4 regions of the Pedobacter sp. W3I1 genome follow, and region 1 is predicted to be linked to each of the others. Evidence: riboswitches for the same ligand, from Rfam matches in the RefSeq annotation. Region 1 holds a riboswitch; each other region holds the start of a gene.

Region 1 (2,206 bases):
GTTTCGCTTAATTGCTGATGTGTGGTGGCTGAAGGCTGAATAATCAGCGTTTTTGCATCGCCAACGTTAGCCAGGTGCGACACCAGTTTTAAACTATCAATCACCTGCGAAGCATTTTCTTTGCTTCCTTCTAATTCGAATGATAATACAGCACCAAAACCGTTGCTTAGATATTTTTTAGCCAGATTATTGTATTTACTGCTAGCAAGGCCAGGATAATGTACCTCCTTAACTAAAGGGTGGTTTTCTAACCAGGTTGCTAATTCTAATGCATTATCTACATGGCGTTGAACGCGGAGTGATAAAGTTTCTAATCCTTGCAATAAAAGGAATGAATTGAAAGGCGATAGGGCAGGTCCCAAATCTCTTAATCCCTCCACACGGGCACGGATAATAAACTGGATATTCCCGAATGGTCCACCGATGCCGAAAACATCGCTGAAAACCAAACCATGGTAACCTTCTGATGGCTCAGAGAATTGAGGGAATTTACCATTGCCCCAATTGTAGTTTCCACCATCAACAATAACCCCACCAATGCTTGTTCCATGACCGCCGATCCACTTTGTTGCAGACTCGACAACTATGTTGGCACCATGTTCTAATGGCTTAAATAAATAACCTCCCGCACCAAAAGTATTGTCGACTATTAAAGGTAGATCATATTTTTTTGCAATTGCGGCAATTTTTTCGAAATCAGGTACACTAAACGCCGGGTTGCCAATGGTTTCTAAAAAGATTGCTTTTGTTTTATCGGTAATTTTATTTTCAAATTCTTCAGGTACATCAGGATTTGCGAAATCTACGTGTATCCCCAAACGTTTAAAAGCTACTTTAAACTGGTTATACGTTCCGCCGTAAATGTGAGAGGAAGAAACGATGCTGTCGCCAGCTTCTAATATATTGTTTAACGCTATAAATTGAGCTGCTTGCCCTGATGCCACTGCCAAAGCAGCTACACCACCTTCTAAAGCGGCAATACGTTTTTCGAAAACATCATTTGTAGGATTCATAATCCTGGTATAGATATTCCCAAATTCTTTTAGCGCAAATAAATTGGCACCGTGTTCTGCATTTTTAAAACCATAAGAAGTGGTTTGGTAAATAGGAACAGCCCTTGAACCTGTTGTTGGATCTATTTCCTGGCCAGCGTGTAATTGTAAAGTTTCAAATTTATATGATGTTGACATGATTTCTATTTTTTTAGTTGATGTGATGAGATAGCAGAGATTAAGAGAATCTTAAACCTAACAGGGCGTATCCCGATTTCCCGGGACCTTCCAATTTGAAAAGAAACAAAAAAGGAAGATTTTTAAATTACTGTATGCAACAGCACATACAAGTAATCGCACGCATATCGCAACAAATAAAAGAAATAGAAGCTCTTTCTACCTTTTTAAGGTTTGCACTGGGTTCGCTTAGCGATTGAAGATTTAATGTTTTCATCAGTTCTAATTTATATCTCCAAATAACACCATGTTATCCGGTCAGGAATTGGCACCTTCTCTTTCTGAGGGTTGCCAGTGGGTCATCGAGCCAGTCTCTCGCCACTTCTTTATAAATCAACCTGTGAAGATTGACTTTTATTTAGCTTTCTACCAAATAATATTTCAAATGTCTGAATTTAATTTTAATCCACAAAATAAAATTTCGAATTTACATTAACTAGTTGAAAATGAATGGAGTATTTTTATGATGGCATAACAAACTTAACTTTTAATATAAAATTTACGCTTAAAATTCTAAGTTTGTTTTCCTATCTAAATTTAATCATGATGAAAAATACAAAAGTTCTCTGTTTAAGCCTGCTATTAACTATAGTGTGTTTAAGCAATGCAAACGCGCAATTTGGAGGTTTAAAAGACAAATTATTAAAAGTTGGCACCGCTCAGGGTGCTAAAGCTTTAGGCGTAGATAAATTTTTAAAACAGCCCGCTGCCATTACCACCAGCTTTGAAGATGTAAATAGAGAAGGCGAAAAGCTGCCAGATTTTATTAATTCTTTAAATTTAAAAGCCCAGCCATTATATTTATTGCCTAAAAATCCAGAGGGTGGTTTTTTGCTTTGCGAAGGTTTGTACGAAATGACCAATAAAAGCTACTGCTTAAAAGCCGGAACTTTTGCTCCATCAAAAGGTGACGGTTATATGTTTGCACCCGTTTTGGGACCGAAAGAAGAAATCGTGGTTTCTATACTGAAAAGCGC
Region 2 (2,206 bases), 640 kb from region 1:
ATTGTATTTTGTTAAGCTTTTCATGCAAAAGCCAGTAAGCAAGCAATGTAGTAATGATGGGGCAAACCAGATAGGCAAGCGAGGTAGCCTTAATACTTACATGATTAAGCACGTAAATAAACGAGAACCAGTTGATATTTAAGAATACACTTCCGCCTACATTCAGCAAAAGCATATTTCGTCTTTGCTTCGAAGGCAGGGCCTTAATATTAGAAAAGGTTTTAACTAATTCGCTACGTTTAAACAACGCGGTAATTAATACCATCAATATAGCGCAGCTAAAAATGCGGTAAAATAAAATATCCACCGAAGAATATCCGCTTAAAGGTTTTAAAACTAAACTAAAAAAGCCCCAGGTCGCATAAGCGAATATAGCGGCCAGGTAATATTTTGCGATTTTCACAAGACAGTTGCTATAATGTTGATTTCACAAATATTATAAAATCTTAGGAGTTATTAAGCCACACCATGTAAAATACTAAAGAACTGCCTGTAAAGATAGTATCAATAACGTTTGGAAAGATATGAATAAGCTGTACAGCGTAATTAGCTGTGCCTACTGTTTAAAAAAGTCAGGCCAGGTCCATTAAAATAAAGGTGTAATATTTTTACTTAATTTATCGTTGGTTTTTGCTTCGCAGGCTTCTGCAGTTACCAAATTATATCCATTTTAATAAATAATATATAATCTATAGGATTAGTAGATTATTTTATTATTTTTGCATCATTATATAATACTTATCCAGAGAGACCGAGGGAAAGGCCCTAAGACGTCTGAGCAACCTATACACTTGTAAAAGGTGCTAATTCCTTTCTGCCCAGGGGTGGAGAAGATAAGTTGGTTATGCATCCGCATGCTAATTATTTTGAGGTCGCTCAAAGTTTTTCTGGTAAAAGAATTCCTAAAAAAATCAGAAAATGAAAAAAACTTTTACCTTTTTCACGGCTATTCAATTGCTCTGGCTTCCTTTAGTGGCGCAGGAGAAACTGAGTGGATTTAAAATACAAAATATTCCGATACAACGTGATATTGAACAGAAATTTGATGCCGGGCTTAATAAAGGAAATATAGGGTCTACCATAAAAGAGCTTTCTGCCCATCCCCATCACCTGGGCTCTAGGGGCAGTAAAACGGTAGCAGAATCTGTACTGGAAAAGTTTAAAAGCTATGGCTGGGATGCAAAAATAGAGACTTATTATGTTTTATTTCCAACACCTAAATCCCGTTCGGTAGAACTTTTAGGGGGCAACAAATACAGTGCCTCGCTCCAAGAAAAGGCTGTTAAGGAAGATTTAGCAACCGCACAGCAAGGGCAATTGCCCCCTTACAATGCCTGGAGTGCCGATGGCGATGTAAGTGCAGGCCTTGTTTTTGTAAATTATGGTCTGCCAGCTGATTATGAAAAGTTGGAGCGTTTAGGCATCAGCGTAAAAGGCAAGATTGTTATTGCAAAATATGGCCGATCGTGGCGAGGCACTAAACCTAAAATAGCCTACGAACATGGTGCAGTGGGCTGTATCATTTATTCAGACCCAAAAGATGACGGCTTTGTAAAAGGAGATGTATATCCGCTAGGCGCTTATAAGCCAGAATTTGCTGTTCAACGGGGATCGGTAATGGATATGGTAATTTATCCCGGTGATCCGTTAACGCCCGGAATCGGTTCTACTCAGGATGCCAAAAGGTTGGAGAGAGCAGATGCCAAAACGATTCTTAAAATTCCGGTTCAGCCCATCAGCTATCACGATGCTTTGCCATTGCTTGCTGCACTTAAAGGTCAGGTGGTACCTGTCGATTGGAGCGGTGGCCTGCCTGTTACCTATCACATTGGAGATGGAAGTACCTTGGTTCGTTTAAATCTGGCTTTTAACTGGGATATTGTGCAGGCATACAATGTTGTAGCTAAATTAGAAGGAAGTAAATTTAAAAACCAATGGATCATTCGTGGGAACCACCACGATGCCTGGGTAAATGGCGCTGCAGATCCGGTAAGTGGTTTAGCGTCTTTATTAGAAGAAGCAAAATCTATTGGGAAATTGGCTAAGGCAGGTATAAAACCTAAACGTACACTTGTTTATATCGCCTGGGATGGAGAAGAACAATCCCTTTTAGGCTCAACAGAATGGGTAGAAGACCATGCGGCCGAGTTAAACAGTAAAGCGGTTGCATACATCAATTCGGATGGTAATGGCCGTGGCTTTTTAG
Region 3 (2,206 bases), 1.4 Mb from region 1:
TATGGATTGTCAATGATAGTCAGCGAAGCCCCCTTTCAATGCGTCCACTACACCATGCGCGCTGCTCAAAGCGCTTTGCTTAATGAGAAATTTGTCTTATTGAAAAATTATATTTCTGTAAATCAGTATGTTATGAATAAAGTCTATAAAATCTATAGGAATACTTGTGTAAAGTAAACAAAGTTTATACTTTTACAAAAAAATATAATAGTTCACTAGCAAATTTACGTTCGATATGAAACTCCGCAGACAACCTCAGCCATATTTTCTGATCAATTATTCAGATCAGTACAACTGCTGTTGCCGCTAATATAAACTAAGATACGGATCACCTGTTAAGGTTTTCATTCAGATATTCTTATAAAAATCCTGGTACCCCGGGGCCTTTTGATAGAATATTATGGTGGTCATGTATTTAAGTCAATAAGTTGCCGGGGTATCAGGAACGGCCTAACTAATCACCACCACTAGTTTAGGTTATTACTCTAATTAATTCACCACCATTAATTAGTTGATTTATAAAGAAGAAGGGAGAGTCAGTACTCGTTGAACTTCTAGCAACTTTCCATAGGAAAAAGTGCTCAAACTGATCTAGCAATAGATTATAAATTAACCAATAACATTAAACACATCGTTTCCTGTTAGGGATTTCATTAAGCAGAAACAACTGTATAAACAGCTTGTATCTATGCTGCCTGAATTTTTCTATGGAAAAATGTGCCTTGTTATTAAAAACTCTAAAACGATAGTGTTTAACTAATAATGATGATTATGAAAACGACAATTACCTCAAAAATTGCATGCCTAACCACCTCAGTACTGTTACTGGGCGGCATTGCATCAGCCAAGGTGGCAAAACCATTTCCTAAAGAAGGGATTTGGAGGGGCGAGTTTAGTGTAAGCGAATCAAAAGTGCCCTTTAACTTCGAATTAAAAGGTAAAAATCCTCAAACAGCCATTTTGACTTTAATTAATGGCTCCAGACGTGATGATTTTCATGTAGAACGACGTGGCGATGACTCCATTTATGTAAAAATGAATACCTATGATGCTGCTTTGGTGGCGAAAATTGAAACTGATGGGACTTTATCGGGCGAATACCGCAGTCTGGTACCTGGCTTTAGAGGCAATTCGCTGCCATTTGTAGCCGAACATGGTAAAAATTACCGCTTTGTCGAACCCGGTAAAGACGTGGCTCCGAAGCACAATATCTCTGGTAAATGGGAAATAAAAACTTATACCAAAGAAGCTGTACCTGCTTCGATCGCATTATTAAAACAGAACGGGAACAAGCTTACAGGCGTAATCATGACTGTTGTTGGTGATACCCGAGAATTGGAAGGCACCGTACAGGGCGATGAATTTGAATTATCTGGTTTTACCGGACCAAGTCCTTTTATTGTAAAAGGGAAAATAAACGATGATAACAGCATTACCGGAGAACAAGGATTTGGGATTTATAAAAACCTGAAATTTGACGGGCAACGCAACGAAAACGCCGAACTTCCTGATCCTTATAAACTTACTTTTCTTAAAGAAGGCTATAAAAAACTCGATTTTACTTTTCCAGATCTTGCCGGAAAAAATGTTTCCTTAAGTGATGATAAATATAAAGGTAAGGTCGTAATTATCGAGACAATTGGTACCTGGTGTCCAAATTGTACCGATCAAACTGTTTTTCTTTCTCCATGGTTTAAAAAGAACCAAAAACGTGGTGTAGAAGCCATTGCAATTGGTTTTGAACAAAAAGATGATCTTGAATATGCGAAATACACTTTGGGCAAATTGAAAGAAAAATATGGTATCACTTACGATATCCTTTTCGGAGGCATTGCCGATAAAAAAGTAGTGGCCGAAAAACTGCCAGCGCTAAATAAATTCATTGCTTTTCCAACAACCATCATTGTCGATAGAAAAGGAAATGTAAGAGAAATTTACACCGGTTATACCGGCACTGTAACTGGAAAATACTTTAACGACTATGAAACCAAATTCAATAAAGTATTAGATGAACTGATTGCTGAACCGGTACCCGAAAAACTGGCTTCGGTAGAAACACAAAAAAGTAAGTAACCTAAACCAACCAAACCAAAAAAATGTGAGGCTGCATCATATTGCAGCCCATATTTAACCTACACTCAAAACTTTACATGATGAAAACTAACTTTGCTAAAATGCAGGTGCTGGCACTGGCATCCCTCATTTC
Region 4 (2,206 bases), 590 kb from region 1:
TTTTGCGAAACCGTATTTTCATAAGCGACCCAATAAGGATTGCTATAATAGTTATTGTTCCAGTTAAACGTTTTTCCATTCTCGTCCAAATAGTCTTTTAACTGGTTAATATCAACCTGACGGCCAAACCAGGTAAACTGTAACATGGTACTGGTTGATCTTGAACCGCCTGTACCTGGCAAATTATCAGAAGCAAGTTTACTGTAATTTGCGTTAGCGGTTATACTTAACTTAGGAGTAATCCGTAAAGTGGTATTTAGTACGAAAGCATTTTTTCCCTGACCAGAATTGGGCACAATACCAACTTGTTTCAGGTTATTGTATGATAAGCGGTAATCGAATTTTTCGTTAGCATCTGCAATAGATACACCGTTATTTAATGCATATCCGGTTTGAAAGAAATCGCGTACGTTATCTGGATGTGCTACGAACGGAACGGCTACACCTTTCGAAAAAAACTGTGGAATTAATCTTCCGTCTAATTTTGGTCCCCAGCTTTCATCTACCCCATCATTTAATCCTTTACCAGCACCATCTACATAACTGAACTGACCTTCTGACCCCTGCCCGAAGGCATTTTGATAAACTGGCAAAGTAAGCAGGCTTTCTAAAACAGCATTCGAATTGATTTCGATACCAATTCCTTTTTTCGATTTACCTGTTTTAGTTTTGATCAAGATCACGCCGGCTGCAGCCCTCGAACCATATAGTGCCGCAGCGTTTGGTCCTTTTAACACACTCATTGATTCTATATCTTCAGGATTGATATCTGAAATGGTATTGGCATAATCTCTTGCCCCAGCCGAATTTAACTGCGAATTATCTACCGGAATCCCATCAACCACAAATAAAGGCTGGTTATTTCCGGCAATAGACGTTTCACCTCTGATGACCACACGTGATGAACCCATACTCCCCTGGCTGTTGGTGACACGCACCCCTGCAATTTTTCCGGCAAGTGCATCCACCAAATTAGATTCTTTGGCTTCAGCCAAATCCTGTCCTTTTAATTCCTGAACCGCATAACCCAGCGATTTCTTCTGCCTCGAAATACCCAATGCTGTAACTACTACTTCATCCAGCGCATTATCGCTCGACTGAAGAATGACCGAAATCGGGCCAGGATTTTTATTGATTTGTATTTCCTGACTCTTAAAACCGATATAAGAAAATACTAATGTGCCTTTATCTGGTGCATGAATTGAAAAAGCACCCTTCCCATCTGAAATGGTTGTTTGTTTGGTTTCTTTTATTAAAATGGAAACACCTGGGAGTGTTTCGCCATCTGCCGACTTTACCGTTCCGGTAACCGTGACATCTTGAGCGGAAAGCTTTTGTGCCATGAAGAGCAGAAAGATAAACGCTATTGATTTTAAATTTTTAAACATATTGTGTAGTTAATAATTAGTTAAAAGGGATAATAATTTGGGCAAAACAATTCCACCACGACAAAAACGTGTTTTGTTTTAAAAAAAAATAATGGAATGGTTAGTCTAAAAAAGCCTGTTAAAACGGAGCAATTTTAACAGGCTCCACGCATTCGGAAGCATGTGTTAAGGTTTATTTCAATGGATTTCAGCTCATCTGTCTTTTTCATTTGAATGATTTTATTTAATGCATATTTAATTTCAAGAACGCATTCAGGGCAAAAAAAAAGCACCCCTTAAATCAGAAGTGCTCCATATATTTTTGATAAGGATAACGCAAACAACTGACTTAACTACCCCAGATTCATCTGAGATGGAATTAGCACCATTTCTAAAAATTAGATGGTTGCTAAGGCTTCACAGGGCCATTCCCTCCGCCTTTCTTGATAAGTATTTTAAAATAACTGGGGCAAAGGTATAACTTATTCCATTTATCCTATAGTTTTTATAGAATTTTATTGAAATATTTTTTCTTTGGCAATTACATCCATATCTTTGTCTACTAGTTTAGTCGACAAATACACATCCCAATGAAATTAAAATCCATTTTAACAGCCATATTGGCCATATCAATAACTTTTACCTACGCTCAGGAACATGTTGCATTAGCAAATAACCAGGCGGCAAAGCTTCAAGGGAAAAAACAAAAAGCATTTGTTGCCCTCGGCAACTGGCGTGGAATAGCTAAAGTAAAGGAAGGATTAGAAATTCCTTTCAACTTCGAGATCAGCGAAAAAAGCGGTCAGCAGAAATTATATTTCCGCAATGCTGAAGAGCGT

Evidence for each region. Region 1 has a riboswitch for S-adenosylmethionine ahead of QF042_RS14500 (O-acetylhomoserine aminocarboxypropyltransferase/cysteine synthase family protein). Riboswitches for the same ligand answer to the same signal wherever they lie in the genome.
Region 2: another riboswitch for S-adenosylmethionine. It lies ahead of QF042_RS11965 (transferrin receptor-like dimerization domain-containing protein); the one in region 1 lies ahead of QF042_RS14500 (O-acetylhomoserine aminocarboxypropyltransferase/cysteine synthase family protein).
Region 3: another riboswitch for S-adenosylmethionine. It lies ahead of QF042_RS19780 (peroxiredoxin); the one in region 1 lies ahead of QF042_RS14500 (O-acetylhomoserine aminocarboxypropyltransferase/cysteine synthase family protein).
Region 4: another riboswitch for S-adenosylmethionine. It lies ahead of QF042_RS12155 (SusC/RagA family TonB-linked outer membrane protein); the one in region 1 lies ahead of QF042_RS14500 (O-acetylhomoserine aminocarboxypropyltransferase/cysteine synthase family protein).

What each region holds. Positions count from the first base shown of each region.
Region 1 covers NZ_JAUSXN010000001.1:3,503,055-3,505,260, reverse strand. The annotation lists gene QF042_RS14500 (O-acetylhomoserine aminocarboxypropyltransferase/cysteine synthase family protein) at 1-1,190, opposite strand, end outside; SAM riboswitch class I at 1,454-1,564, opposite strand; gene QF042_RS14495 (hypothetical protein) at 1,773-2,206, shown strand, end outside.
Region 2 covers NZ_JAUSXN010000001.1:2,867,390-2,869,595, forward strand. The annotation lists gene QF042_RS11960 (EamA family transporter) at 1-403, opposite strand, end outside; SAM riboswitch class I at 736-840, shown strand; gene QF042_RS11965 (transferrin receptor-like dimerization domain-containing protein) at 919-2,206, shown strand, end outside.
Region 3 covers NZ_JAUSXN010000001.1:4,860,691-4,862,896, reverse strand. The annotation lists SAM riboswitch class I at 514-611, shown strand; gene QF042_RS19780 (peroxiredoxin) at 772-2,073, shown strand; gene QF042_RS19775 (peroxiredoxin) at 2,154-2,206, shown strand, end outside.
Region 4 covers NZ_JAUSXN010000001.1:2,916,549-2,918,754, reverse strand. The annotation lists gene QF042_RS12155 (SusC/RagA family TonB-linked outer membrane protein) at 1-1,388, opposite strand, end outside; SAM riboswitch class I at 1,714-1,820, opposite strand; gene QF042_RS12150 (peroxiredoxin) at 1,958-2,206, shown strand, end outside.